2 regions of the Paracoccus sp. L-17 genome follow, and region 2 is predicted to be linked to the other one. Evidence: riboswitches for the same ligand, from Rfam matches in the RefSeq annotation. Region 2 holds a riboswitch; the other holds the start of a gene.
The links. A riboswitch is a leader RNA that binds a small molecule or an ion and turns the genes downstream of it on or off. The one in region 2 is predicted to bind thiamine pyrophosphate.
Positions count from the first base shown of each region.

Region 1: it holds a riboswitch for thiamine pyrophosphate, as region 2 does, so the genes downstream of both, AC13CR_RS18595 (YkoF family thiamine/hydroxymethylpyrimidine-binding protein) here and AC13CR_RS06935 (thiamine ABC transporter substrate-binding protein) in region 2, are expected to answer to the same signal.

Region 1 is NZ_JBSXNM010000046.1:336,706-351,848, reverse strand. Features, by position in the region: gene AC13CR_RS18620 (ATP-binding protein) at 1-772, shown strand, start outside; gene AC13CR_RS18615 (Crp/Fnr family transcriptional regulator) at 769-1,440, shown strand; gene AC13CR_RS18610 (ABC transporter substrate-binding protein) at 1,469-2,455, opposite strand; gene AC13CR_RS18605 (ABC transporter ATP-binding protein) at 2,397-3,206, opposite strand; gene AC13CR_RS18600 (ABC transporter permease) at 3,203-3,985, opposite strand; gene AC13CR_RS18595 (YkoF family thiamine/hydroxymethylpyrimidine-binding protein) at 3,990-4,598, opposite strand; TPP riboswitch at 4,591-4,704, opposite strand; gene AC13CR_RS18590 (alkene reductase) at 4,963-6,024, opposite strand; gene AC13CR_RS18585 (heme-dependent oxidative N-demethylase family protein) at 6,133-6,918, opposite strand; gene AC13CR_RS18580 (cation:proton antiporter) at 7,146-9,659, shown strand; gene AC13CR_RS18575 (Tex family protein) at 9,718-12,033, shown strand; gene AC13CR_RS18570 (transglutaminase-like domain-containing protein) at 12,157-12,936, shown strand; gene AC13CR_RS18565 (Bug family tripartite tricarboxylate transporter substrate binding protein) at 13,005-13,979, shown strand; gene AC13CR_RS18560 (tripartite tricarboxylate transporter TctB family protein) at 13,987-14,436, shown strand; gene AC13CR_RS18555 (tripartite tricarboxylate transporter permease) at 14,433-15,143, shown strand, end outside.
Region 2 is NZ_JBSXNM010000032.1:136,669-151,811, reverse strand. Features, by position in the region: gene AC13CR_RS06945 (thiamine ABC transporter ATP-binding protein) at 1-612, opposite strand, end outside; gene AC13CR_RS06940 (thiamine/thiamine pyrophosphate ABC transporter permease ThiP) at 605-2,149, opposite strand; gene AC13CR_RS06935 (thiamine ABC transporter substrate-binding protein) at 2,125-3,105, opposite strand; TPP riboswitch at 3,137-3,235, opposite strand; gene mutS (DNA mismatch repair protein MutS) at 3,304-5,940, shown strand; gene aroC (chorismate synthase) at 5,937-7,037, shown strand; gene AC13CR_RS06920 (substrate-binding domain-containing protein) at 7,155-8,189, shown strand; gene pstC (phosphate ABC transporter permease subunit PstC) at 8,256-9,461, shown strand; gene pstA (phosphate ABC transporter permease PstA) at 9,458-10,810, shown strand; gene pstB (phosphate ABC transporter ATP-binding protein PstB) at 10,831-11,628, shown strand; gene phoU (phosphate signaling complex protein PhoU) at 11,646-12,371, shown strand; gene phoB (phosphate regulon transcriptional regulator PhoB) at 12,376-13,065, shown strand; gene AC13CR_RS06890 (PfkB family carbohydrate kinase) at 13,050-13,955, opposite strand; gene AC13CR_RS06885 (cytochrome c1) at 14,066-14,827, opposite strand.

The DNA of each region.
Region 1 (15,143 bases), on a different contig from region 2:
TCATGCGGGCATGATCGCGCGTTACGGCATGGATATCTTTGCGGCCGCGCAGATGTTCGAAGCGCCGGCACGGGCGATTTCGGGCCAGATCGACGCGGTCGAAAGGCTGGTGGCGGAAACCGACGCGCATCAGGCCGAATTGTCGATTCCGGCGATGCTGCCATACGCCTTGATCTGGGGCGCGGTGCCGCTGTTCTACGGCGGCCGACAACCCGAGGCGCTGGCGCGGCTGCGCAGGGGCATGGCGCTGGCCGACGAACAGGGGGCCGTGTTCTGGCAGGTCACCGGCGCGACGTGGAGTTTCATCATGGATCCGTCGCAAAGCCTGGATGAACCCGGCCTTGCCGCGTTCAAGGCCAATATCGAATTGCAGCGCGCGATCGGTGCCAGGGTGGGTCTGCCCTATTTCTCGGCCTGCTATGCCGAGCGTCTGGCAGCGGCAGGCCGCGTGACCGAGGCCTATCACGTTTCCTCGGCAGCGGTGGTCGAGGCGCGGGAAAGCGGGCTGCATTGCTGGTATCCCGAAATCCTTCGCATCCATTCCGGCATTTGCCGCAGCGACAATCACCCGGGCGAGGCCGAGGCCGCGATGAAGCTGGCGCTGGATACCGCGACCCGGCAGGGGGCGGCACTTTGGAGCCTGCGCGCGACGCTGGATCTGTCATGCCATGATGTGCCGGACGATCAGGGCCTCGCCGCGGCGCTGAATGCCTTTCCCAGGGATGCGGTCCTGCCCGAACTGGGTCGCGCCAAAGTTCTTCTGTCACAATGACCGGCCTGTTGTCGTTCGACCTGCCCCTTCTGGCGGGCGTCAGGGCGGCCGATCTGGCCGGTATCGACGTGCAGTTCCAGGAAAGATCGCTGGCTGGCTGGGAAGTGCTGTTCAACCAGCAGGACATGTCGCGCGACGTCTATTTCCTGCTGTCGGGCGCGCTCTTGGCGGTTTACTGGACGCCCGAGGGGCGCGAGATCATCTTTTCACGGTTTTCCACCGGATCCTATCTCGGCGAATTGGCGGCGCTCGATGACGGCGATCGGTCGCTTGCGGTCGTGGCGCGGGCGCCGACGCGGGTTCTGGTGATGCCGCAAAAATGCTTCCTGTCGCTGTTCGAAACCGTGGCTTTGGTCCGGCACCGCGTGGTCACGGATCTCGTGTCGCGCGTGCGCGCGCTGACCGCACGCAATATGGAACTGACCAGCTTCACGGTCGAGCAACGTGTCGTCTCGTACCTCATCGCCCTGGCGGTCGAACGCGGCCAGCTGGAGACCGGCGGTGTCCTGGACCATGCCCCCACCCATGCCGAGATCGCGGCCAGCATCGGCGCCAACCGCGAGATCGTAAGCCGCACGATGACGAAACTTGCGCGGCGGGACATCCTGAGGACGGCGCGACAGCGGATCGAGCTGCTGAACCCCGATGCCTTGTCGGCCATCCTCTAGAATCCTGCGGCAGGGGCGCGCCACGTTGCTAACGGTCGAGGTATTCGTTCGTGAACCAGGTCGAGAAATCGGGCTTTTCGGTCAGGACATCGCCGGCTTCGTCGCGCAGGATCCCGGCGTCGACCAGGAAGCTGCCGACGGCCTCGATCCGGTCCGGCTGAATCGTGCCGACCTGCCCGTTCTCGTCCGTCAGATAGCCGCCATCGACGATCGCCTGCATCGAGGCGCGGATCAGCTCGGGATTGCCAAGCATTCCTTCGGTCGCCCCGATCAGGATCTCGGCGGCGGCCTCGGGGTTCTCGGCGGCAAAGGCATAGCCGCGGCGGGTGGCGGCCAGGAACGCTTTTGCCGTTTCGGGGTTCGCCTCCAGCCATTCGCCACGGCTGCCGATGAAGGTGGTCTGCTGGTCGGGAACCCCGTAATCGGCATAGCGGAAGGCGCGCTGCTCGCGGCCCTGAAGTCTGGCGTTGACGCCCTCCCAGGTCGCGACCTCGAGCGTGAAATCGGCGCGGCCGCTGGCCAATGCCTCGTAGGCCGAGGTCCCGAGCGTCACGGTCTTGAATTCGCCCTTGCCGCCGGCCGCGCGGATGATCGTAGTGATCAGCGCCTCTTCCCAGGCGCTGCCGAAACCGGCATAGGTCAGCCCGTCAAGGTCGGCGGGTGTGTCGATGTCGTCGCGGTCGGCGTTGAAGACCAGGCGCCCGGTCTCGTGCTGGTAGACGGCGAAGACCGGCATCAGGTCCGCGCCGGCGGCGCGCTGCGTGTAGAAGCCCCAGGAACTGAGCACGCCGAATTCGGCGACACCGCTGGCCAGCAATGTGCCCGAGGCGGTGTCGGTGTAGGGCAGGATTTCGACGTCCAGGCCGGCATCGTCGTACCAGCCCTTGGCCTGGGCGACATAGAGGCCGACATGGTTGGTATTGGGCGTCCAGTCCAGCGCGACCTTGACCGCCTGCTCAGCGGCAAGCGGTTGCGCGGCGATCAGGGCGGTCAGGGCGAATGCGAGGCATCTCATCTTTGTCTCCTTGCGGGTCGAGAAGGGTGTTGAGGATTTCGGTTTCCAGCGCCAGCGCCGCGGCGGGCAGCCCATGCGCCAGGCGCGGACGGCCAAGCGGAACCGCGAATTCCGCCAGAACACGGGCGGGTCGGCGCGAAAGGACATAGATGCGATCCGACAGGCTGACCGCCTCGCGCACGTCATGGGTGACGAGCAGCGTGGTCCACCGGTGATCTTGCCAGCGGGCCTCGACCCATCGCTGCATCCCGGCGCGGGTCAGCGCGTCGAGCGCGCCGAAGGGTTCGTCCAGCAGCATCACCGGCCGCTGCTGCACGACGGTCCGCAAAAGTGCTGCGCGCTGGCGCATCCCGCCCGAAAGCTGTGCCGGCCAGTGACGTTCGAATCCGTCCAGGCCGAACTGCGCGAAAAGCGGGGCGACGCGGGCGCGCGCTTCGCGCCGTGGCAGGCCCTGCACTTCCAGCCCCAGCGTCACGTTGTCGATGATCCGCCGCCACGGCATCAGCGCATCGCGCTGCGGCATGAAGGCAAACGGCCTATTACCCGCTGCCAGCGGGCGCCCGGAGACCAGAATTTCGCCGCGATCGGGAGCAAGCCCGCCGGTCATCAGTCTGAAAAGCGTCGATTTGCCCGCGCCCGAGGGACCGAGGATCGAAACGAACTCGCCGCGCTCCACGTGCAGCGACACGCCGTCCAGAACCGCCGTTCCGCCCAGCCGAACCGCGGCGTCGCGGATGTCGAGCAGGCTCATGGCCGCTGCTCCTCGACCTGCCGCCAGGGCATTGACAGGTGTTGGAGCAGCACCGTCGTCGCGAACAGGACCAGCGTCAGAGCGGCGCTGACGAAGACCGCCGCCAGAACCAGGTCGGGACGGAAATTGTTCTTGGCATTCAGGATGTAGATGCCCAGCCCGCGCGCCGCCCCGGCATATTCGGCAAAGATCGCCGCGACGACGGCATAGGTGATCGAAATGCGCAGACCGGCGAAGAAAAAGGGCAGTGCCGAAGGCAACCGCGCGCGGCGGAAGATGGTCGCCCGCGATGCGCCCATCGTCGCCAGAAGCTGCTCGATCTCGGGCTCGGTCGCCTCGTAGCCATCGACCAGCGCCACCAGCATCGGAAAGAACGTGACCAGCGCGACCAGCGCGATCTTGGGGCCAAGGCCGAAGCCGAACCAGAGCACGACAAGCGGCGCGATCGCCACCAGCGGCAGCGTCTGGCTGATGATGAAGACCGGAAACAGCGCCCGGCGCAGCGGACGCGCGAAATCGATCAGGACCGAGAACGCAAAGGCCGCGCCCAGCGAGACCGCAAAGCCCAGCAGCGTCGCCTGGATCGTCGGCACCGTATTCGCCCAGATCACCTGTCGGTTCGCCGCCAGTTGTCCGGCGACCCGGCCGGGCGATGGCAGGACGCTCGGCGGGATCCCCGACAGGCTGACATGGATCTGCCACAGCGCGATCAGCGTGCCGACCGACAGGATCGCGGGCAGCGCGCGCGTGACGCGCTCGCGCATCGTGGGTTTGGGCATCGGATCAGGCCGCGGAGGGACTATTGGCCGACACGGTCAGGTCGATGGTCACATGCCCTTCGGGCGGACCGAAGCGGCAGAACGCCTGGGCGAGCGCGGCGAAGACGGGACCGGCATCGCCCCCGAGTCGCGTGCAGAAGTTCTTTGCGCGATCGAAGACGCCGCTGTCGCGAAGAAACTCGATGCAGCCATAGATTTCGGCCATGTGGTCGCCGCCGCCCATGACATAGAGCGAAAGCTGCGCGGCTGCGGTTTCTCCGGTTTCGGGGGCGTCGCGCAAGGCCTCTTGCGCTGCCGCCTGGCGCAGGGCCAGGGGCTCGCGGGATGTGTCCATCGCGTCGCTGCGGCACATCGGATCGTCGGGCTCGCCCGGGCAGCCGCGCGACAGGGTTGCGTGCAGGACGACATGGGTGCGCGTGGCGGCGGCGGCGACGAAAAGGTCGCGGATCGCGGGAAACAGCACCTCTGGCGGACCGACCAGCAGGGTGGAGATATCGTCGGTTTCGATCCGCAGCCGGTCGCGATAGGGCCCAAGCGCGGCCAGCGCATCGGTGATGACGTCGATGAACCTGTCCGTCATCGGGTAAAGGGAAATCTGTGCGCCGGTGAACATTCGTTCCTCCTTGCTCCGCTGGCATGACCCAGATCAGCTTTGAGGGTCCGCAGGCGTCGCGCCCGCATCTCAGCCCCGGCCATACGGGGCACCCCTGTGGATGGCTTGAAGTGATCACAGACCGCAGCCGGGCGCAACCGATTCGCTCGGACCGATCGCGGCGCGCGCGAAGGCTCATCGGACCAGATCAGGCTGCCGCCGGTCAAGGCGGCGTCGCCCCCGCCACGACCGCCGCGGGATCGCCAATCCTGCGGTCGCGCCCGGCAATGACCGGAGGACACAAGCAGCGCGGGATCCGGCCCATGAATGACGCCTGCCGAGGCCGGGGCGTCGCGGCCGGCGCCTCGCGCCGGCCGTTTCCGCGTTACGCTGCGGCTTCCGCCGGGAGATAGTCGATATAGCCCTTTTCGCCGCCCGCATAGAAGGTCGAGGGATCCTGCGGGTTCAGGGGCAGTCCCTCGCGGAACCGGCGCGGCAAGTCCGGAGTGGCGATGAAATCGCGTCCGAAAGCCGCCGCATCGGCGCGGCCCTGGCCCACAAGGCTGCGGGCGCTGTCCCGGGTCAGCCCTTCATTGGCGATGATCGGACCACCGAAGGCGGCCTTGATGGCGTCCAGCAGGCTGTCTTCGGCCGGATGTTCGCGCAGGCACAGGAAGGCCAGGCCGCGCTGGCGCATCTGGTCGGCGACGCGGGTGAACAGGGCGCTGCGGTCGCTGTCGCCCATGTCGTGCGAATCGGCGCGCGGGGCAAGGTGAAGGCCCACCCGATCCGCGCCCCAGACCCCGATTGCCGCATCTGCGATGTCCTCCAGGAAACGGGTGCGGTTTTCAAGGCTTCCGCCATAGCGGTCGGTCCGCCTGTTGGTGCTGTCTTGCAGGAACTGGTCGATGAGATAACCGTTCGCACCATGAATCTCGACCCCGTCGAAGCCCGCCGCCCTCGCGTTCTGCGCGCCCTGGCGATAGGCTTCGACGATCGCCGGGATTTCATCCGTCTCCAGTGCCCGGGGGGTGACATATTCCTGCTGCGGCCGCACCAGGCTGACATGGCCCTCGGGCCGGATCGCGCTTGGCGCGACCGGCAATTTGCCGTTCAGGAACAGCGGCGCCGAGATCCGCCCGACATGCCACAATTGCAGAAAGATCAGCCCGCCCTCGGCATGGACGCCGCGGGTCACCCGTGCCCAGCCTTCAACCTGCTCCTGGCTCCAGATGCCGGGCGTATCGGCATAGCCCACCCCCATCGGCGTGACCGACGTCGCCTCGGTCAGGATCAGGCCGGCGCTGGCGCGCTGGCGGTAATATTCGGCCATCATCGCATTCGGGACGCGGGATCCGCCGGCGCGCGCGCGCGTCAGCGGCGCCATCACGAGACGGTTCTTCAAGGTCACGGCCCCGAGTGTCAGCGGATCGAAAAGGGTTGGCATCTGGCGTCCTTTCTGCCTGTCCTGTGCTTTGACCATTCGACCTGTGCGGCGGGCCGGAGGTTTTCAACGGCGCGCGGCGCAAGCTTGCGTCCCATCTGGCGCATGGCTTCAGGTGCCGTGGCGGATCGGAAATTGTCGCAGGGCCCGGCGCTGATCGGGGTCCAGCGCCTCGGGGCGGATGACGCTGGTATGGATCGAGAAGACCACCGCGCCGGTTTCGGGCAGGCGGAACAGACATTGCCGCTCGACCCGGATGAAGGGCGCGGGGTCGGGCGGGATGCGGTCCTGTTCCTCGGTCAGGGGGTGGTGCAGCGGCGCGTCGGAATGATGCGCCGTGCCGCGCATCAGGCCCGGACCGGGGCGCAGCCCATCCAGCAGCCGCTGGACGCGGCGGCCGATATCCTCGGTATAGGACGCGACGGGGCGATGGATGCGCATCATCGGGCGCATGAATTTCTGCGACAGGGACCAGCCCGCAGGAAAACACAGGATCGCGCCGCCCAGCACATGCCGGCCATCCGGGCCGGGGATCATCAGGCACAGATCCTCGGCGACAAACCGGCCCAGCGTCATCAGCGGCATCTGCGGATCCGGCAGCACGAGAACGCCATCGGGACGCCGGACCGCCGGGCCGCAATCATAGCCGCGGTCGGGCAGCAGGCGCATGATCCGGCGGTAAAGCTCGGCCGCGGCGGGACGGGCGTCTTCGTGCAAGGCGTGCACGCGGCCGGGCCGGGTGGCGATCAGATCGTCGCGCAGCGCCATCTGAGCGGCGAAGGCATCGTCGGTCAGCAGCCATTCGGCCTCGGTCACGGGAATGGTGCCGGGCAGGCGCCTTGTGCGCGGATCGGCCCAGGGCGCGAAAGCCAGCCGCTGTTGCAGGATCGTGCTCATCTGCCCGCATCATGCCCGTGCCGGCGGCAGGGGCAAGTGACCTTGTCGGCCGGGCTGCCCGTGTTGCCTGCCTTCCTGCGTCCCGCGACCGCCGGGGGGACTGCGCGTCCCCCGGACCCCCGGCGCAGGCGCGGGCTGCGCAAGCCGGTGGCGCAGTCACGAAAAAGCGCGATCCGGCGGGGTCCTGCCATATTCCCTGCCGGCGATTTTCCAGTTATCGCAGGCCCATGGACATCGTTGTTCTGACCACCATCACTGCGGGACTGTTCATCCTGATCGCCCTGGCCGAGCCGCTGGCGGCGCGTCTTTCGCTGCCCTACAGCGTGATTCTGGCGGCTTTCGGCATCCTGATCGGCGCTGCGGCGCTGTTCCTGCTGCGCACCGATCTGACCGATGCGCTGAACCCGGTGGCGGAATCGATCCTGGCGCTGCCGATCCGGTCCAACGTCTTTCTTTATGTCTTCCTGCCGACGCTGATCTTTCAGGCGACGCTGGGCATGAATGTCCGCCGGATGGCCGATGACTGGGTGCCGATCCTGGTGCTGGCGGTGGTGGCGGTCTTCGTGGCCACGCTGACCATCGGCTACGCGCTGGCCTGGGTCAGCGGGCTGCCGCTGGTGGTCTGCCTGCTGATCGGCGCGATCGTGTCGACCACCGATCCTTCGGCGGTGGTCGGCATCTTCCGGTCGCTGTCGGCGCCGCGCCGGCTGGCGCGGATCATCGAGGGCGAAAGCCTGCTGAACGACGCCGCCGCCATCGCCCTGTTCGGCCTGTTCATGGGATTCGTGATGATGGGCCTGCCCGACCCCAGCCTGACAGAAGCGATCGGCGGTTTTCCCTGGCTGATGGCGGGCGGCGTTGTCGGTGGCTGGCTGGCCGCGCGGGCGGCACTGATCCTGATGGCGTGGTTCACACGCTACGAACTGGCCCAGATCTCGGTTTCGGTCGCGGTGCCCTACCTGGCCTATATCGGGACCGAGCAGCTCTTTTCCGCCTCGGGCGTGGTCGCGGTCGTGGCGGCGGGGCTGACGCTGAACCTGATGGGGCCGGCACGGCTGTCGCCCGGCCTCTGGACCAATCTTCGCGAGGTCTGGGATTTGCTGGCGCATTGGGCCGGGGCGCTGATCTTCATCCTGGCCGCGCTGTTGATCCCGCGGCTGCTGGACGACGTGCGACCGGGCGATTACGCGCTGATCCTTGTCGTCATCCTGGCCGCTATTCTTGCCCGCGCGATCATCCTGTTCGGATTGCTGCCGATCCTGTCGCTGCTGCGTCTGTCGCCCGCAGTGGAGCGTCCCTACCGGATCGCGATCCTTTGGGGCGGGTTGCGCGGTGCGGTCACGCTGGCGCTGGCGCTGGCCGTCACCGAAAGCCTGCGCGTTCCGGTCGAGACCAAGCGCCTGGTCGGCATCCTCGCCACCGGGTTCACGCTGTTCACGCTGCTGGTGCAGGGCACGACGCTGCGTTGGGTGATCGGGCGGCTGGGGCTGGACCGGCTGTCGCCGCTGGACGAGGCGCTGTCGAACCAGGTGATCGCCGTCGCCCTTCAATCGGTGCGCGAACAGGTGGCCAGCACGGCCGAGAATTACGAATTGACGCGCGAGACCGTCCGTTCCGAGGCCAAGCGTTTCGCCGCGCGGCTGGACCGCGCCGTCGAGCAGGCCGAGGCCGAGGACAATACCCAGATCCTCGACCGCGACCGCATCACGCTGGGCCTGATCGCGCTGGCCGCGCATGAACGCGAGACGATCCTGGAACGGTTCCGCGAACGGGCCATCAGCGCCCGGCTGTCGGAAAAGATGCTGTTCGACGCCGACCGGCTGATCGAGGGCGCGCGCACCGGCGGCCGGCATGGCTATCAGCGGGCGGCGCGGCGCAGCCTCCGCTATGGCCTGCCCTTCCGCATCGCCGCGTTCCTGCGCGACCGGCTGCGCCTTCCCGCCCCGCTGGGTCGCATGACCGCAGACCGTTTCGAGGCATTGCTGGCCAAGCGACTGATCCTGAGAGATATTCACCGATTTCTCGACAGCCGTATCCGTCGCATCCACGGCCGCCGCGTGGCCGAATTGCTGCATGAACTGCTGTCGCGCCGGCAAGAAGCGGTCGAAACCGCGCTGGAGGGACTGCGCCTGCAATATCCCGGCTATGCCGAGGAACTGGAACGCCGCTTCATCCGTCGCACTGCGCTGCGTCTGGAGGAACGCGAATATGCCGCCATGCGCGAGGACGGGCTGATCGGATCGGAACTGCATACCGCGCTGATGACCGACATCGCACGCCGCCGCCATCAGGCCGAGGGGCGCCCGCGCCTGGATCTGGCACTGCGCAAGGAAGAACTGGCACGGCAGTTCCCGCTTTTCGCCGATCTCGACGAGGCGGAACTGCGCCGTCTGGCGCGGTCGCTGCGCTCGCGCTATGTCAATGCGGGCAAGGTCATCTCGCGCAAGGACAGCCCGTCGCGGCGGGTCTATTTCGTCTCGTCGGGCGCGGTCGAACAGATCGTCGCCGGTCAGACCACCCGCCTGGGACGTGGCGAGATGTTCGGCCAGATGGGCGTTCTGACGCGAAAGCCGCGCCGGGCCGAGGTGCGCGCGATCACGCCCACGAATCTGCTGCTGCTGGACGAAACCGACTTCCGCCGCATCCTCAGGCGGTCCTCGGCGCTGCGGCAGGCGGTCCGCGACAGCGTCTCGAACAAGGCATTGGCCGAAGAGGTGCTGGAACTGGTCGAAAAGGGCTGAAGGCGCGGCGGGCCGGGTGCGACGGTCCGGGGGATTGGCGCGGCATCGGTCGGACGATATGACGTTGCTTCGACAATTGGGAGAGACCCGTATGGACGCCGACCGCATCGCCCGCACCATCGCGACCGAAATCGGCGCAAGTCCCGCGCAGGTGGTGGCGGCCGCCGGTCTGCTGGACGGCGGCGCGACCGTGCCTTTCGTCGCCCGCTATCGCAAGGAGGTGACGGGCGGGCTGGACGACAGCCAGTTGCGCACCCTTGCCGAACGTCTGGTCTACCTTCGCGAACTGGACTCGCGGCGGCGGACGATCCTGGCCGCGATCCGCGATCAGGACAGGCTGACCGACGATCTGGCCCGCGCCATCGCCGGGGCCGAGACCAAGGCGGCGCTGGAAGACATCTATCTGCCCTTCAAGCCCAGGCGCCGGACCAAGGCGATGATCGCCCGAGAGAAGGGGCTGGAACCGCTGCTGCGCGCCATTCGCGACGACCGCGCCGCCGATCCGGCGGAGCTGGCGGCGGCCCATGTCAGCTATGCAGTGCCCGATCAGAAGGCCGCCCTGGACGGTGCCCGCGACATTCTGGTCGAGGAACTTTCTGAAAACGCGGCACTTCTGGGGGCCTTGCGCGATTTCATGCGGGCCGAGGCCGTGGTCGCGGCCAGGGTGATTGCCGGCAGGGAACAGGCCGGGGCCAAGTTCAGCGATTATTTCGACCATCGCGAGACATGGGCCGGGATCGCGGCGCATCGTGCGCTGGCAATCCTTCGCGCCGCGAAGGAAGAGATCGTGACCATCGACATCGCGCCCGATTCCGAAGACGGGTCGGCGCGGGCCGAAGGGATCGTGGCGCAGGCGCTTGGGCCGCTGGGCGAGGGGCCGGGCGATCGGTGGCTGCGGCAGGTGGCGGGCTGGACATGGCGCATCCGGCTGTCGAACACGATGTATATCGACCTGCTGACGGAATTGCGCAAACGCGCCCATGACGAGGCGATCCGCGTCTTTGGCCGCAATCTCAGGGATCTGTTGCTGGCCGCCCCTGCCGGGCCGCGCGCGACGATCGGCCTGGATCCCGGCATACGCACCGGGGTCAAGGTGGCAGTGGTCGATGGCACCGGCAAGCTGGTCGAAACGACGACGATCTATCCCTTCCAGCCCAGGAATGACCTGCGCGGCGCCGAATCGGCGCTGGCGGCGCTGATCGCGCGCCACGGCGTGGAATTGATCGCCATCGGCAACGGCACCGCCAGCCGCGAGACCGAGCGTCTGGTGGGCGATCTGCTGAAACGGCTGCCAAGGGGCGCAAGGGCGCCCACCAAGGTCATCGTCTCCGAGGCCGGGGCATCGGTCTATTCCGCCTCGGAACTGGCGGCAAGGGAATTTCCGGATCTCGATGTGTCATTGCGGGGCGCGGTGTCGATTGCGCGCCGCCTGCAGGATCCGCTGGCCGAACTGGTCAAGGTGCCGCCCGAAAGCATCGGCGTCGGGCAGTATCAGCACGACGTGGACCAGCGCCAGCTTGCCAGGACACTGGAGGCGATGGTCGAGGATGCGGTGAACGCCGTCGGAGTCGATCTGAACACGGCCTCGGCGCCGCTGCTGGCCCATGTGGCCGGACTGGGCCCGTCGCTGGCGCAGAACATCGTCGCCCATCGCGATGCCCAGGGGGCGTTCCGATCCCGCGCGGCGCTGAAGAAGGTCGCGGGGCTTGGTCCGCGGGCCTACGAACAATGCGCCGGATTCCTGCGCATCCGCGACGGCGATGAGCCGCTGGACGCCTCGGCCGTGCACCCCGAGGCCTACGGCCTGGCGCGTCGGATCGTCGCCGCCTGTGGCCGCGACATCCGCGCCATCATGGGTCAGGCCGGGGCGCTGAAATCCCTTCGGGCCGAGACTTTCGTGGACGCGCATTTCGGCCTGCCGACCATCCGGGACATCCTGTCCGAACTGGAAAAGCCCGGCCGCGATCCGCGCCCCGGCTTCGTCACGGCCAGCTTCGCCGATGGCGTCGATCGGATCACCGATCTGAAACCCGGCATGTCGCTGGAAGGCACCGTCACCAATGTCGCAGCCTTCGGCGCCTTCGTCGATATCGGCGTGCACCAGGACGGACTGGTCCACATCAGCCAGTTGGCCGACCGTTTCGTGAAGGATCCGAACGAGGTGGTGAAGGTCGGCGACGTGATTCGCGTCCGCGTGACCGAGATCGACCTGGCCCGCAACCGGATCGGGCTGACCATGCGCAAGGATGGCGGGGCCGGAGCCACCCGACAGGCCGGGCCCGATCACGCCGCGGCACCCGATCCGGCCCCCGGACCGGATGCCGCGGCGGGTGCCTTTGGTGCCGCGCTGGCCAATGCGATGCGCCGCCGCTGAGTGTCATGGCCGTCGTCTGCCGGGGCTTGCACGACGGCGCCCGGGTCCCGAAATAGGCAAGGCGCCGCGCGGTTGCGTCCCGGCCGACGCCCTGGCCGGGCGCCCATCACGAAAGGATCAGCCATGCGGATGAAGATCGAGGTCGAGCTGGATTACCGCCTCGCCCAACCCGGGCCTGCGATCCTCGTTCTGGAAGCCGCCGGCGCACAGGGACAGGAACTGATCAGAACCTCGATTGACACCGGCCCGGTGGATCATTTCGCCCGCGTCCCCGCGGAAGAGGGTATCGGCGAGCGCATCATCATCCGCGCCACACGCCAGATCCGCTGCTCTTATACCGCCGAGGTTCTGGTGACGCGGCCGCGGCCCGATTTCGACTCCCTCGCCCTGGTCGAGATCGACCGGATGCCCGGCGATGCGCTGCGCTATCTTCTGCCCTCGCGCTATTGCGAGGCCGAACGCTTTACCCCCTATGTCTCGAAGCGGTTCGATGGCCTCCAGGGCGGCCGCAAGGTCATGGCGATCCGCGACTGGATCGAGGCCGAACTGGATTATGTTCCGGGCGTCAGCCACGCCGGCACGACGGCCGTGGACACCTTCCTGGAACGGCAAGGCGTCTGCCGGGACTATGCCCATCTGATGCTGACCCTGTGCCGCGCCGCGCAGATTCCGGCCCGCATCGTCAGCGTCTTCGCCCCCTCGGTCCAGCCGCCCGATTTCCACGCCGTCGTCGAGGTCTTTCTTGATGGCGCCTGGCATCTGGTCGATCCGACCGGCATGGCGAAGGCTGACGAAATCGCCATCATCGCGGTGGGACGAGACGCCGTGGACGTGGCCTTCATGACCACCTCGTGTCCGGCCGAACTGGTCACGCAGACCGTCTCGGTCAGCCGCATCGGCTGAGCCTGACGCTTGACCTTCGGCCAAGCCCGTCGCATCACCTCCTTCGCGTTTTACCGGGAGGAAAGAGGATGAAGCAGTTCAATCGCAGGGCGCTGCTGGCACTTGGGGCCGTGATGATCGGCACCGGCATGGCCGCGGCCCAGGACGCATGGCCGACCGAACCGCTGCGCGTCTACGTGGGCTTTCCGGCGGGATCGTCGCCCGATGTGCTGGCGCGACTGATCACCGAACCGCTGTCCCGGAAGCTGGGCCAGCCCGTGGTGGTCGAGAACAAGCCCGGCGCAGGCGGCGTCATCGGCGTGCAGCAGATGCTGGCGGGCAAGACGGATTATGCCTTCGGCACCACCATCAACGGTCCGCTGACGACCTCGCCCCGGCTGGTCGAGAATGTCGGCTACGACGTCGGCAAGGACATCGCCCCGGTTGCGCTGATAGCGACCTCGCCGCTGGTTCTGGCCATGGCCGCAGAGGCCGCGCCCACAGACATCGCCAGCTTCATCGAGGCCGCGAGGGCCGAAACCGGCGCGATCGCCTATGGTTCGGTCGGGCAGGGATCGGGCGCGCATCTGACGGCGGAACTGTTTGCCGACGCCGCCGGGATCGAGATGCTGCACATTCCCTTTACCAGCTATGCCGAAGTCACCACCTCGATCATCGGAGGCGAGATCGACGCGGGCTTCATGGCGCCCTCGGCAGCCCTGCCGCAGGTTCAGGCGGACAAGATGAAGATGCTGGGCATCACCTCGTCCGAACCCTTCGCGCAGGTGCCCGACGTGCCGGTCATCGCCGGACAGGCCGGCATTCCGGACGATTTCCGGGCCGAATTGTGGAACGCCTTCATCGCGCCCGCGGGCACCGATCCGGCCATTCTCGAAAGGCTGAACACCGAGGTGAACGCGATCCTCGACGATCCCGAGGTGCAGAAGAAGATGCTGGCGATGGGCTGGCAGGCGCAGGGTGGAACGGCCGATGATCTGGCCCGGAGGATCGCGGATGACACCAGCGTCTGGGGCAATGTGATCGACCGGATCGAGGCGCAGTAAGCCGCTGATGCGACGCGACTGGCACGATCTCTGGGGCGGCGCGGCGATGACCGCCATCGGCGCCTTCGTCGCGCTGTATTCGGTGGCCCAATATGATATCGGCAGCCTGCGGCGGATGGGACCGGGCTTCTTTCCGGTCGTGCTGGGCGCGCTGCTGGCGGGCCTTGGCCTGATGATCGCGCTGCCCGCCTGGCATCGCGCCGGCGAGATGCGGCCCTTCGATGTGCCCCAGGCGCTTGCGGTGCTGGCTGCCATCGGCCTGTTCGGTCTGGGCCTGCAGGGGCTGGGGCTGGCGCTTACGACCGCGGGCGCGGTGCTGATCGCCAGCCTGCCCGCGCCGCGCCGCGGCTGGCGGTGGCGGCTGATCCTTGCGGCGATCATCACCGTTCTGACATGGCTGGTCTTCAAGCAGGGCTTGCAGATGACCATGCCGGTCTGGCCGGATTTCCCCGGATGAACACCGTCGAGGGCATCCTGCACGGCTTTTCGGTGGCCTTGCGGCCCGATGTGCTGGTCTATTGCGTGCTGGGCGTCGTCATGGGCACCTTCATCGGGGTGCTGCCGGGGATCGGGGCGATGGCCGCGATCTCGCTGCTGCTGCCGCTCACCTACTACATCAGCCCCGAGGCGGCGCTGGTGATGCTGGGCGGGGTCTATTACGGCGCGCAATATGGCGGCGCGGTGGCCTCGATCCTGCTGCGACTGCCCGGCACGCCGCAATCGGCGATCACGACGCTGGACGGCTATCCGATGGCGCGGCAGGGACGGGCGGGCGTGGCCCTGTTCGCCTCGATGGTGTCGTCCTTCTGCGGCTCGATGATCGGGATCGTGGTGCTGGTCGTGCTGGCGGGCTGGCTGTCGCGGATGGCGACGCGGTTTGGGGCGGCCGACTACGCGGCGATGATGGTGCTGGGGCTGGTCGCGGCCTCGACCATCGGATCGCGGCGCCCGGCCAAGGCCCTTGCGATGGTCGTGCTGGGCCTGATCCTGGGCAGCGTCGGCACCGATGTGAACAGCGGCGTCCAGCGCCTGACCTTCGGCCAGACGCAAATGATGGACGGCATCAACCTGGTGGCGCTGGCAATGGGACTTTTCGGCGTGGCCGAGATCATCGGCAATATCCGCAATGCCGAACGCGAGGGCAGTCCGCCCCATGTCAGCCTG
Region 2 (15,143 bases):
GTCAATCACGATTGTGGCCGGCGCGAAATGACGGGCGTCCTGCGGATCGTGCGTCACCATCAACACCGTGGCCCCGGTCTGTGTCGCGATCCGGTCCAGCAGTCGCAGCATATCGGATTTCAGGGCGGGACCAAGGGCCGAGAAGGGCTCGTCCAGCAGCAGGATCGGGCGCGCGCGCAGCAAAACGCGGGCCAGCGCGACCCGACCTTGTTGGCCGCCAGACAGATTGGCGGGGCGTCGCTGGGCCAGGTCGGGCAGGCCGACATCGCGCAGCACTTGTGTGACCCGGCCCCGCTGCTCGTCCGAAAGCCGCAGATCGGCCCGCAGCCCCAGCCCCACATTTTGCGCTACGCTGAGATGGGGAAACAGGTTCTGGTCCTGAAACAGGAACGAGACCGGGCGACGGCCGGGCGGCAGCGCATCGATATTCTGCCCGTTCCAGCGGATATGCCCCTGATCGGGTGACAGGAACCCGCCAATCAGCGACAGCAGCGTGGATTTCCCCGAACCCGACGGGCCGAGGATCGCGACCCGCGCGCCGCCGGGCACCGACAGATCGGCCGACAGGGCGAAATCGCCGCGACTGATGCGGATCCCGCTAAGTTCAAGCAAGGCGGCCTCCGCGGTCGAAGGCCCAGAACAGAGCGAAACTGATTGCCATCAGCAGCACCGCGCAGGCGCTGGCATCGGCCATGCGATATGAATTCATCAATTGATACAGTTTCAGCGGCAAGGTCGGTTGATCGGTGGCGAACAGGGTGATGACGCCAAGATCGCCCATCGCCAGCGCGGCAGCCAGCCCTCCGGCAAAGCCCAGCGGCCGGGCCAGACGGGGCAGGGTGAGATAGCGCAGCCGGGCGAGGCCCTGCATGTCCAGCGAATCGCCCAGCCTGCCGTAATCGTCGCGCAGCGCCTGCGCCGCCGGAATCAGCGCGCGCAGGCCGAAAGGCAGCGCCATGATCGCGTTGATGACGACGGTGACGGGCAGGGCCATCGCCCCGGGCGCGACCCAGCCGCGCAGCAGGATGAACAACCCCGTGCCCAGCACCAGCGGCGAGGCGACGATCGGCAGCATCCCGGCCGTCTCGATCCAGCCGGCCCGACCGTGCGCGATGGCCAGCGCCAGGGTCAGGCACAGCGCCAGCGCCAGCACGGCCGAAACCAGCGCCATGATCACCGATCGCAGCGCGGCGGCCCAGACCTCGGGCGGCAGGGCGGGGATGCGAGGTAGGCCCTGCACCGTCACGCCGATGATCGGCCACAACAGGAACAGCGCCGCCAGCGCGATCGACAGCGCGTCCGCGCCCAGTCGCCAGCCCGCCGGTCCGCGCGGACCCTGTGCCTCGTCCAGCCCCGTTCCGAAGGCAGCGGGGATGGCGATCCAGCGGGCCAGCGTCATCGCCGCGATCGACAACCCGATCTGGATCAGACCCAGCGTCGCCGCCCGCCCCAGATCGAAATCAAAGCGGAAGGCCTGATAGATCGCCAGTTCCACGGTCGTGGCCGAAGGCCCGCCGCCAAGCGCCAGCGCGACGGTGAAGCTGGTCAGGCAGACCAGGAACACCGCCAGCCAGACGCCCGGCAACACGCCGCGCAGCATCGGCCGTTCCAGATGCCGCGCCATGTCGGCGGGCGCGAAGCCCAGGCTTTCGGCCAGACGAAATCGTTCCGCCGGAATGGCCTGCCAGCCCTGCAGGATCAGGCGCACCGACAGCGGCAGGTTGAAGAAGACATGGGCCAGGATGATGCCCTGCCAGCCATAGACACTGAATTCCGGCAGGCCTGCCGCGCGCAGGCCCTCGTTGATGGCGCCGTTGCGGCCGAAGACCGCGATCAGTCCCATGATCGCGACGATCACGGGCAGGATGAAGGGCGCGCCCAGCAGCGTGACCAGAACCGATCGTCCCGGAAAGCGCCGTCTGGCCAGCGCGCGGGCCACCGGAATGGCCAGCGCCGCCGACAGGCCCGCCGATACCGCGGCCTGCCAGATCGTGAACCAGACCGCCCGCCAATCCCAGGGGCCCAGCCCGGACAGCCCACGTGCCTGCCACGCGACCGCCGCAAGGGTGCCCAGGATCAGCGTCCCCAGGCCGGCCGCGACGGCCGCGCCGCCGGACTGGTGTCTTATTGCGAGAATGCCCGCAGCCATTCATCCAGCGCCGGTTTGCGAAGCGCCTCGGCCTCGTCTTCGGAATAGAACAGGGTCTTTTCCGGGCGCGGCAGCTCTCGCATGACCCTGGGCCATTCGGCCTCGGGCAGTTTCGCGGGCAGCGACCAGTTCGCCAGCGGGATCGACTTCTGAAAATCCGGGGTCAGGATCCAGTCCATGAATTTCTGTGCCAGTTCCGGCTGGTCGGTGCCTTTCAGCTGCGCGGCCAGTTCGGCCATGAAATAATGACCTTCGGGAAAGATCGCGGCGCGCTTGGTCGTATCGTCTTCGGCCTCGATGTGATAGGCGGGCGAGGTGGTGTAGGACAGCACCATATCGGCCTCACCCTCGGTGAACATGCCATAGCTTTCCGACCAGCCCTTGGTCACCGTCAGCACCTTGGGCGCCAGCCGGGCCCATGCCTCGGGCGCCTCATCGCCATAAACCGCCTTGACCCAAAGCAGCAGCGCGAGGCCGGAAATGGAAGAGCGCGGATCCTGGATCACGATCTTCAGATCGTCGGGCGCGTTCAGCAGGTCTTCGAAACTGGCCGGCGGATTGTCCAGCCGCGTCTCGTCATAGACAAAGGCCGTCTCGCCCCAGTTATAGGGCAGGAAGATGTCATCGGTCCATTCCACCGGCATCGACATGGCCGAGGTATCCTGCCCATGCGGCGCGAACAATCCCGAGGCGCGCGCCCGCGCCGTGACATCGGTATTCAGTCCGAAGACGATGTCGGCCTGGGTGTTTTCGCCCTCCATCAGAATACGGGGCAGGATGTCGCCGGTCACGAAACGAAGGTCGCAGTCGCAGAACGCCTCGAACCCTTCTTCGATCCTGGGGCCGGGGCCCCATTCGCTGGCGATGTAATCGCCGGCATAGACGGTCAGCACGGGCTTGTCCTGCGCGGCGGCGGGGGTCGCGGCCAGCAGGGCGAGGATCAGGGTCTTCTTCATCGCTGCCTCCTTTCAGACGGGGTTTCGAAAGAAAGGGCAGCGTCACCTTCCCTCCGCCGGTGTTAGCCGGATCAGGTTCAACGGGTCCGCGCGTCGCGTCTCAGCCGGTATGGCCCCCCGAGGTGGGTCTGAATGTAGTGGTTCCACAGCCCGGCGCAAGCGGATAGAACCGCCGGCAAGGACAGACGAAGGACCGGCATGAGCGATCAGCCCACACCGATGATGGCGCAGTATCTGGCGATCCGGGACGCCAATCCCGGCGCGCTTCTGTTCTATCGCATGGGCGATTTCTACGAGATGTTCTTCGACGACGCCGTGGCCGCCGCCGCCGCCCTGGACATCGCGCTGACGAAACGCGGCACCCATGAGGGCCAGCCCATCCCGATGTGCGGGGTGCCGGTCCATGCCGCCGAAAGCTATCTGCTGACGCTGATCCGCAAGGGGTTCCGCGTCGCCATCGCCGAACAGATGGAAGATCCGGCCGAGGCCAGGAAACGGGGGTCCAAGTCGGTCGTTGCCCGCGACGTGGTGCGGCTGGTCACGCCCGGTACCCTGACCGAGGAATCGCTGCTGGAGGCACGGCGCCACAATTTCCTGGCCGCCTTCGCGACCGTACGCCAGGACAGCGCACTGGCCTGGGTCGATATCTCGACCGGCGCGTTTCAGGTAATGGAATGTCCGCTGCCGCGCCTCGGACCCGAACTGGCCAGGCTTGCGCCGCGTGAAATTCTGGCCTGCGAAGGTGCGGGCCTCGGCGATCTGGCGGCGGAATCGGGCGCCGCCCTGACCGATCGTCACGCCGGCGCCTTCGACAGCGGCGCGGGTGCTCGTCGGCTCTGCGCGCTTTACGGGGTCGAGACGCTGGACGGATTCGGCACCTTCGGGCGCGCGGAACTGTCGGCGATGGGGGCGATCGTCGAGTATCTGGAGATGACGCAGAAAGGCAGGTTGCCGCTGTTGCGCCCGCCTGCGCGCGAACGCCACGGCGCCGCGATGCAGATCGACGCCTCGACCCGGCGCAATCTGGAATTGACCCAGGCCTTGTCGGGCGGGCGCGAGGGATCGCTGCTGGCTGCCATCGACCGAACCGTCACGGCGGCGGGGGCGCGGCTGCTGGAACGCCGCATCAGCGCCCCCAGCCGCGATCTGGCGCTGATCCATGCGCGGCACGACGCGGTGGCGCAAATGGTCGATGATCCGCGCCTCGCGACCGATCTGCGCGAGGCACTGGCCCGTGTGCCCGACATGGACCGCGCCCTGTCCCGTCTGGCGCTGGACCGGGGCGGACCGCGCGATCTGGCCGCGATCCGTGCCGGCCTGACCCAGGGTGCCCGGATCGCCGCGCGGCTGTCCGGCGATGTCGCGCCGATCCTGCGCGACGCCGCACGCGATCTGGCCGGACATGACGATTTGATCCATCTTCTGGAACAGGCATTGGTGGCCGAGCCGCCGCTGCTGGGTCGCGATGGCGGTTTCGTCGCGCCCGGTCACGACGCCGATCTGGACCAGACCCGCCGCCTGCGCGACGAGGGGCGCGGCGTGATCGCCGGGATGCAGGCCGATTACGCCGCCAGGGCCGGGGTGCAAAGCCTGAAGATCAGGCACAACAACGTGCTGGGATATTTCATCGAGACCACCACCACCCATGCCGACCGGATGCTGGCGATGGCGGACACCTTCATCCACCGTCAGACCACCGCCAACCAGATCCGCTTTACCACGGTCGAGCTTTCGGAACTGGAGACGCGCATCCTCAACGCCCGCGACCGCGCGCTGGAAATCGAGCGCGGCATCTTCGATGGGCTTCGCGCCGCGGTGCTGGATCATGCGCCGCGGATCGGGCAGGCGGCGCGCGCGCTGGCCGAGATCGACCTTGCCGGCGCCTTCGCCGATATCGCGACGGGCGAGGGCTGGGTGCGTCCCCGCGTCGATGGCAGCCGCGCCTTTCGGATCGAGGGCGGCCGGCACCCTGTGGTGGAACATGCGCTGAAGCGCAGGACAGAGGGATTCGTCGCCAATGACTGCGATCTGACCGCCGCCGAGACGCCCGCGATCTGGCTGCTGACCGGGCCCAACATGGCCGGCAAATCGACCTTCCTGCGCCAGAACGCGCTGATCGCCGTGCTGGCGCAGGCCGGGGCCTTCGTGCCCGCGCGCGATGCCCATATCGGCATGGTCAGCCAGCTTTTCAGTCGTGTCGGCGCCGCCGACGATCTGGCGCGGGGCCGTTCCACCTTCATGGTCGAAATGGTCGAGACCGCCGCGATTCTCAATCAGGCCGACGATCATGCGCTGGTGATCCTGGACGAGATCGGGCGCGGGACGGCGACCTGGGACGGGCTTTCCATCGCCTGGGCGGTGATGGAGCATCTGCACGAGGTCAATCGCTGCCGGGCGCTGTTCGCGACCCACTACCACGAGATGACCGCGCTGAGCGCCAAGCTGGAGGGGGTCGAGAACGCCACCGTCGCTGTGCGCGAATGGGAGGGCGAGGTGATCTTTCTGCACGAGGTCCGCAAGGGTGCGGCCGACCGCAGCTATGGCGTCCAGGTGGCGCGGCTGGCGGGGTTGCCGGCTTCGGTCGTGGACCGCGCGCGCGCGGTCCTGGACGCCCTGGAATCGGGCGAACGCGAGGGGGCGGCGCGGCCTGCCGCGCTGATCGAGGAACTGCCGCTGTTTCGCGCCGTGCCGCCCGCGCCGGCACCTGCGCCGTCGAGGCCGAAGCACGATCCGCTGGATGCGCGGCTGCGCGACATCCATCCCGATGCGCTGAGCCCGCGCGAAGCCCTGGACCTGATCTATGAACTGAAAGCCCTGACCGGAGAACGAGCATGAGCTATAACACCTTCGGCCGCGAATTCCGGTTCACCACCTGGGGCGAAAGTCACGGTCCGGCCCTTGGCGCGACGGTGGACGGCACGCCCCCCGGCGTGGCCCTGGACGAGACCTTCATCCAGCAATTCCTGGATCGCCGCCGCCCCGGAACGTCGAAACACACGACCCAGCGGCGCGAGTCCGATCAGGTCCGTATCCTGTCGGGCACCTTCGAGGGCCGCACGACCGGCACGCCGATCCAGCTGATGATCGAGAATACCGATCAACGCAGCAAGGATTACGGTCAGATCGCCACCAGCTTTCGCCCCGGCCATGCCGACATCACCTATCATCAGAAATACGGTCTGCGCGATTATCGCGGTGGCGGTCGCTCCAGCGCGCGCGAGACGGCGGCGCGGGTGGCGGCGGGCGGCGTGGCGCGGGCGGTTCTGGCGCAGCTGCTGCCCGATCTGCGGATCATCGGCTACATGGTGCAGATGGGCGCGATGCATCTGGATCGCGGCCGGTTCGACGCCGCCGCCATCAGGGAAAATCCGTTCTTCCTGCCCGACGCGACGGCCGTCGATGCCTGGAGCGATTATCTCGACACCGTCCGCAAGGATCAGAACAGTGTCGGTGCGGCGGTCGAGGTGATGATCCGCGGCTGTCCGCCGGGGCTGGGCGCGCCGGTCTATGCGAAACTGGACACCGATCTGGCCGCCGCGATGATGTCGATCAACGCCGTCAAGGGCGTCGAGATCGGCGAAGGCATGGCTGCGGCTGCCCTGACCGGAACGGACAATGCCGACGAGATCCGCATGGGCAATGACGGCCCGCGCTTTCTGTCCAACCATGCCGGCGGCATTCTGGGCGGGATCAGCACCGGGCAGGACATCACGGTCCGCTTTTCGGTCAAGCCGACTTCCTCGATCACGACACCGCGCCGCACCATCAACCGCCAGGGGCAAGAGATAGACCTGATCACCAAGGGCCGACATGATCCCTGCGTCGGCATCCGGGCGGTGCCCGTCGCCGAGGCGATGGCGGCCTGCGTGATCCTGGACCATCTGTTGATGGACCGCGCCCAGACCGGCGGCGTCAGGGGCACGATCGGCTGATCGCCGGCGGCCATGCCGCTTGTCATCAAATCGTCATGCAAGTTTTGCATTAGCGTCACCTGTGGCGTCTAGGTCACGTGCAGCCCCGACAGGGGAAGACCGACTCAGGAGAGATCCATGACCAACGTGAAATTCACCGTCTCGGCCATCGCTATGATCGCCGCCTCGGCCACCGCCGCCGCCGCGCGCGAGCAGATCCAGATCGCCGGTTCGTCCACCGTCCTGCCCTATGCGACCATCGTCGCCGAAGCCTTTGGCGAGAACACGGATTACCCGACCCCGGTCGTGGAATCGGGCGGCTCCTCGGCCGGGCTGAAGAAATTCTGCGAAGGCGTGGGCGAGAATACCATCGACATCGCCAATGCCAGCCGTGCGATCAAGGACAGCGAGAAAGAGGCCTGCAAGGCCGCCGGCGTCACCGAGATCATGGAGGTCCGCATCGGCTATGACGGGATCGTCTTTGCCAATGCCGCCTCGGGCCCCGATTTCGCCTATAGCCCGGCGGATTGGTTCAATGCGCTGTCGGCAAAGGTGGTCAGGGACGGCAAGGTGGTGGACAACACCAGCAAGAACTGGTCCGAGGTGAACGCCGATCTGCCCGATCAAGAGATCCTGGCCTTCATCCCCGGAACGAAGCACGGCACCCGCGAAGTGTTCGAGGAAAAGGTGATCCTGGCGGGCTGCAGGGAATCCGGCGCGATGGAGGTCTTCAAGGCCGAGATGGGCGACGACGACAAGGCCGAAGAGGCCTGCATGACCCTGCGCACCGATGGCGTCGCCGTGGATATCGACGGCGACTACACCGAGACGCTGTCGCGCATCGACAGCGCACCAAACGGCATCGGCGTGTTCGGCCTGTCCTTCTACGAAAACAACATGGACAAGCTGAAGGTGGGCACCATGTCGGGCGTCGCGCCTTCGACCGAGACGATCGCCTCTGGCGAATACCCGGTTTCACGACCGCTGTATTTCTATGTCAAGAAACAGCATATCGGCACGATTCCGGGGCTGGAGGATTATGTCCAGTTCTTCGTCTCGGACGCGCTGGCCGGTCCGGATGGTCCGCTGGCCCAGTATGGCCTTGTCTCGGATCCTGAACTGGCCGCGACGCAGGACGCCGTGGCCAACCAGACAACCATCGACATGCCCTGACCGGGCGCCGGGCGACGCGGGTCCGCCTCGCGCCGCCCCTCCTTGCTTCGCCAAGAGGAAATCCCGATGCCGATGTCCTGGGCGCTTTTCATCGCAGCAGTCCTGGCCGCCGCCGGTTATCTGGTTGGTCGCGGCCGCGCATTCTCGGTCGCTGGCCCGGATGTCCGCGATCTGCACAGTCGCCCCGTCTATCATGGCGCCGGCGTCGCGCTGCTGACCCTGACCCCGGCTGTCGCCGTGCTGGTCGTTGCCGCGGGGCTGCGCATGACGGGTATCCTGACGGCCGAGGCCGGAACCCTTGTCGGCGTTTTTGCCATCGCGGCTTCTCTGGCCGGGCTTGGCTGGGGCGTCAGCCGGATCGGCGTCGGCTTCAAGGCGCGCAACACGGTCGAAGCGATCGTTCTTGGTCTGCTGATCCTGTGCTCGACCATCGCCATCCTGACCACGGCGGGGATCGTGCTGTCGATGCTGTTCGAGACCGGCAGCTTCTTTCGCAAATACAGCTGGACCGACTTCTTCTTCGGCACCGAATGGACGCCGCGTTTTCAGGGAAACTCCCGGCTTGGCCTCCTGCCGCTGTTGTGGGGCACGCTGTATATCAGCCTGATCGCCCTGCTGGTCGCGGTGCCCATCGGGCTTTTCGCCGCGATCTACATGTCCGAATATGCCACGCGCCGGGTGCGCGCCATCGCCAAGCCCGCGATCGAGGTTCTTGCCGGCATCCCCACCATCGTCTACGGCCTTTTCGCGCTGATCACGGTCGGACCGATGCTGCGCGACTATTTCGCCCAGCCGCTGGGCCTTGGCAATTCCGGATCCTCGGTGCTGACGGCGGGACTGGTCATGGGGATCATGCTGATCCCCTTCGTCAGTTCGCTCAGCGACGACATCATCAACGCCGTCCCGCAGAGCCTGCGCGATGGCGCGCTTGGCCTTGGGTCCACACCCTCCGAGACCATCCGCCAGGTCGTCCTGCCCGCCGCCCTTCCGGGAATCGTGGGCGCGGTCCTGTTGGCGGCGTCCCGCGCCATCGGAGAGACGATGATCGTGGTCCTGGGTGCCGGTGCCGCGGCCAGAATGAGCCTGAATCCCTTCGAGGCGATGACGACGATTACCGTCAAGATCGTCAGCCAGCTGACCGGCGACAACGATTTCGCTGCGCCCGAGACGCTGGTCGCCTTTGCCCTCGGCCTGACCCTGTTCGTGATCACGCTGGGGTTGAACATCGTCGCATTGTATATCGTGCGCAAATATCGCGAGCAGTACGAATGACCGATCTTCCGATCTCCGCAGGCGGTGATGCCAGACCGCGATCCTCGTTGCTGGTGGCCGATGCCCGCACCCGCCGCCGCAACGCCGCCGAGAGACGGTTTCGCCGCTATGGCGCCATCGCCATCGGCGTGGCCATGGTTGCGCTGGTCGTTCTGCTGACCACGATCATCTCCGGCGGTGCCGGCGCCTTTCGTCAGACCTATCTTTCGATCCCGGTCGCCCTGCCCGCCGCAAAGCTGGATCCCAAGGGCAACCGCGACCCGGGCGAGATGGCAAAGGTTCTGACGCTGACCTATGGGCCGGTTCTGGACACGGCGGTCGAACAGGCGATCGCCGATACCGGCATCCAGATCCCCGACCTGTCCGCGAAGGATATCGACGGGCTGATTTCACGAGAGGCGTCGGCGCAGTTGCGCAACCGGGTGCTGGCCAATCCTGACCTGATCGGGCAGGTGGTCGATGTGAACGTGCTGGTGAACGGCCGGGTGGATGGCTATTTCAAGGGCCGCGTCAGCATGGAAAGCGCCGCCGCCGACAACAACACCTCGCCCCGTCAGATCCAACTGGCCGAGGCGTTGCGCGACCGCGGCCTGCTGGTGACGCGCTTCAACTGGAATTTCCTGACCAATCCCGATGCCTCGGACCAGCGGCCCGAAGCCGCGGGCGTGGGCGTGGCGATCCTGGGTTCGCTCTACATGATGCTGGTGGTGCTGTTCCTGGCCGTGCCCATCGGCGTCGGAGCCAGCATCTATCTTGAGGAATTCGCCCCCAGGAACCGCTGGACCGACGTGATCGAGGTCAATATCTCGAATCTCGCCGCCGTGCCGTCGATCGTCTTCGGCATCCTCGGGCTGGCGGCCTTCATCAACTTCGCCGGATTGCCGCAATCGGCGCCCATCGTCGGCGGCCTCGTGCTGACGCTGATGACGCTGCCGACGATCATCATCTCGACCCGCGCGGCGCTGAAGGCGGTGCCGCCCTCGATCCGCGATGCGGCACTTGGGGTGGGGGCGTCAAAGATGCAGTCGGTCTTTCATCACGTCCTGCCGCTGGCCATGCCCGGCATCCTGACCGGAACCATCATCGGGCTGGCGCAGGCCCTGGGCGAGACGGCGCCGCTGCTGCTGATCGGCATGGTCGCCTTCGTCAAGAACTTCCCGGCGGCGCCGCCGGAGGGTCTGTTCGACCCCGCCTCGGCCCTGCCCGTGCAGGTCTATAACTGGACCCAGCGGGCTGATCCCGCCTTCATCGAGCGTGCCTCGGGCGCGATCATCGTGCTGCTGGTCCTGCTGATGTGCATGAACCTGCTGGCGATCTGGCTGCGCCGCCGGTTCGAACGCCGTTGGTAATCCGGGCGAAGGAGGACAATATGTACGACACTAACCGCCCGGAGAGTGCAGTGAACCAGTTGAACAACAAGATTTCGGCCAGGGGTGTGCAGGTCTTTTACGGCGATACACATGCCATCAAGGACGTGGATGTCGATATCCTCGACAAGACCGTGACGGCCTTCATCGGCCCCTCGGGTTGCGGCAAGTCGACCTTTTTGCGCTGCATCAACCGGATGAACGACACCATCCCGATCTGCCGCGTCGAAGGCAGGATCACGCTGGACCACGAGGATATCTACGACCGTCGCGTCGATCCGGTGCAATTGCGCGCCAAGGTTGGCATGGTGTTCCAGAAGCCGAACCCGTTTCCCAAATCCATCTACGACAACGTGGCTTACGGGCCGCGCATTCATGGCCTGTCGCGCAACCGCGCCGAACTGGACGAGATCGTGGAACGCAGCCTGCGCGGCGCGGCCCTGTGGAACGAGGTCAAGGACCGGCTTTCCGAACCCGGCACCGGGCTGTCGGGTGGCCAACAGCAGCGCCTGTGCATTGCCCGCGCGGTCGCGACATCGCCCGAGGTGTTGCTGATGGACGAACCCTGTTCGGCGCTGGATCCGATCGCCACGGGCCAGGTCGAGGAGCTGATCGACCAGCTGCGGCAGGAATTCTCGGTCGTGATCGTCACCCATTCGATGCAGCAAGCCGCGCGCGTCAGCCAGAAGACCGCCTTCTTCCACCTCGGCAATCTGGTGGAATATGGCGATACCGACGACATCTTCACCAAACCGCAGGATTCGCGGACCGAGGCCTATATCTCGGGTCGCATCGGCTGACGCCCCAGGAGGATCCCATGATCGACCGCGAAAGACATATCTCATCGGCCTTCGACCGCGATCTCGAAGCGATCCAGGCACAGCTGGTGAAGATGGGCGGGATGGTCGAAAGCGCCATCGCCGACGCCGCCACCGCGCTGGAAAGCCGCGACGAGGAACTGGCCGAACAGGTTCGCGCCCGTGACAAGGCGATCGACGCGCTGGAAGCACAGATCAACGAAGACGCGGCCCGGCTGATCGCCCTGCGCGCGCCGACGGCGACCGATCTGCGCATGGTGCTGGCGGTCATCAAGATCAGCGCGTCGCTGGAACGGGTCGGCGATTATGCCAAGAACATGGCAAAGCGCACCCATGTCCTGTCCCAGATGCCGGCCATCGACGGCGCGGGCTTGGCCCTGCGGCGGATGGCGCAGGCCGTGGATTCGCTGGTCCAGGATGCGCTGGACAGCTATATCCGCCGCGATGCCGACCTGGCCGAGGATGTGCGTCAGCGCGATCTGGAGGTGGATCAGATGTATAACGCGCTGTTTCGCGAATTCCTGACCCACATGATGGAGGATCCGCGCAACATCACGGCCTGCATGCACCTGCATTTCATCGCCAAGAACACCGAGCGGATGGGCGATCACGCGACCTCCATCGCCGAACAGGTGATCTATCTCGTGACCGGGCAATTGCCCGATGAGGCGCGGCCGAAATCCAGCAGCGTTCCGGCCCAGGCCGGCGCGACCAGCGGAGGTTGAGCCGATGAGCCGACAAACCCCCTGTGTTCTGGTGGTCGAGGATGAAGGCGCGCAGCGCGAGGTTCTGCAATACAACCTCGAAGCCGAGGGATTCGACGTGGTCGTCGCCGATAATGGCGAGGACGCGCTGTTGCTGGTGCAGGAGGAACAGCCCGATCTGATGGTGCTGGACTGGATGTTGCCCAGGGTGTCGGGCATCGAGGTCTGCCGTCAGGTCAAGGCCGATCCGGGCACCCGGTCCATCCCGATCATCATGTTGTCGGCCCGCGGCGAGGAAACCGACCGCGTCCGGGGATTGGAGACCGGGGCGGATGATTACGTCGTCAAGCCCTACTCGGTGGTGGAACTGATGGCGCGCCTGCGCACCCAGCTGCGCCGCACCCGTCCGGCGACGATGGGAGAAAGGCTGAGCTTTGCCGATATCATCCTCGATGCGGGCGAACACCGGGTTTTTCGCGCCGGCCAGCCGCTGCATCTGGGTCCGACCGAATTCCGGCTGCTGTCCACGCTGATGGAAAAGCCGGGCCGCGTCTGGACGCGCGAACAGCTTCTGGACCGGGTCTGGGGGCGCGACATCTACGTCGATACCCGCACCATCGACGTTCATGTCGGCCGCCTGCGCAAGGCGCTGATGGTCAATGGCGGCGACAATCCGGTCCGGACGGTGCGCGGCACGGGCTATGCCCTGGGCTGAGACCCGGCAAAGGCCCGTCCGCCGTCGCCGAGAAAATCCAGAACCTCCGCAAGCTGGGGAATTGCGTCGCCCGCGCCCGGCCGGGTGACCTTCAACGCCGCGGCGGCCGAGGCCAGGCGCAGCGCCTCGGCCATGCCGTCGCCGCGATCCAGCGCCGCCGCGACGTAGCCCGCGAAAGTGTCGCCCGCGGCGGTTGTGTCCACCGGGGCCACCGGAAAAGCCTCTTGCACTATGGTCGTTCCGGCTTTCATATCGCGATATTCCGCGCCCTTCGATCCGCGCGTGATCAGCAGGCCTTCGACCGGCAGATCTCCGGGAATGGCGTCGAAAAGCTGCCGCGCCTCGCCCTCGTTCATGGCCAGGATCGACACATGCTCCATCACCGCGCGCACCGCCTCGACCGCGAAGGGCGCGGCGGAATAGATGACCCTTGCGCCGGCCCGCCGGGCAATGCGGGCGGCATCCGTCTGGCCGTTCGTCTCGTTCTGGATCAGCAATGTGTCACGCGGCCCGATCCCGGTCAGAGCGGCGGCGATATCGGCCGCCTTCAGCGCCGTGTTGGCGCCCGGATGGATGACGATCATGTTCTCGGCCCGGGCATCCAGCAGGATGATCGCATGGCCCGTCACCTCGGCGTCCAGCTGCCGGATCGCCGCAGGACAGACGCCGGCATGCCGCAGCCGTTCGATCACCCAGTCGTCGCCGGCCCCGATCGCGCCCAGATGATGTGTCATCGCCCCCGCCCGCGCCGCCGCGATCGACTGGTTCGCGCCCTTGCCGCCAAGGCCAAGCGAATGCCCGGTCGATGCCAGGGTCTCGCCCGGCCCGGGCAAGCGGTCCAGTCGGTAGACGTGGTCGATATTGATCGAGCCCAGATTCCAGATCGCCATGTCGTATCCTCCGTGATGACAAGTCTTGCCGGCGTGCCGCGGCCTGTCCAGTAACGAAAAAACGCGCCCGGTCGGGGCGCGCTTCTTCGGAGTCGAAAGGACCGGGCCGATCAGCCGGGCTGATGCTTGCCCTTGTGGCGCGCCCAAAGTCGCTTGTTGGTCAGATACAGCAGTGCCGTCAGCACGATCAGGAACAGGACCGAGACCAGGCCAACCGCCTTGCGGTCCATCATCTTTGGCTCTGCGGTCCACATCAGAAAGGCCGAGACGTCGCGGGCCATCTGGTCCGCGGTCGCGGGTGTGCCGTCCTCGTAGGTCACGACATCGTCCGAAAGCGGCGGCGGCATCCTGACCCAGCCAGTCGAGAACGCCTTGTTCTGATAGAAGGTGCTGCCGGCCTCTTCCTTGGTCTCGCCGGTATACCCGGTCAGAAGCGCGTGGATATATTCCGGTCCGCCGGCGCCCTTGAACAATTGTTTGATCCCGGTGCCATAGGGTCCGTGAAAACCTGCGCGCGCCTTGGCCATAAGCGACAGATCCGGCCCCATTCCATCGCCGGTGACGGTCGGGAAATTGTCCGTGGGCAATCGCGTCCGCAACTCGCCCGTGTCGGGCTCGGTGATTTCGGTCAGATTGGCGGCATAGGCGCGGACCTGGTCCTCGGGCAGCCCGGGACCGCCCGGGTCAGACAGCGTGCGGATCGGGACGAGTTTCAGGCCGTGGCAGGCCGAACAGACCTCGGTATAGACCTGAAGCCCGCGCTGCAGTTGGAACTGGTCGAACGAGCCGAACGGCCCCTCGAAGCTGAAGGCGATGTCCTCGATCTTGCCGCCCTCGGACAGGGCTTCCTGATTGTCCTCGTTTCCGGCGATCGGTTCGCTGGCCTGCACCACATTTTCATCAGCCGCTGCCGGTGCTGCCGCCGATTCCGTCCCGGCCGGCGTGCCGGCATCGGTTCCGCCGTTGGCCTGCTGCTGAGCAGCAGCCTGCGGGGTCGCGGGCTGGTCCGCGGCCGTCGCACCCGCATCCGCGGCCGTGCCCTTCTCCGGGGTGGCCACGAAGGTGGTGCCGCCCTGGGGCGCGGGCTGGGCCGACTCGGGCTGGTTCATCGGCACCGTCCGGGTGGTCGAGCCGTCCTGCGCCAGCGCGAAGCCGGCCGCAGAGATCGTCAGGGCCGCAACGGCCGTG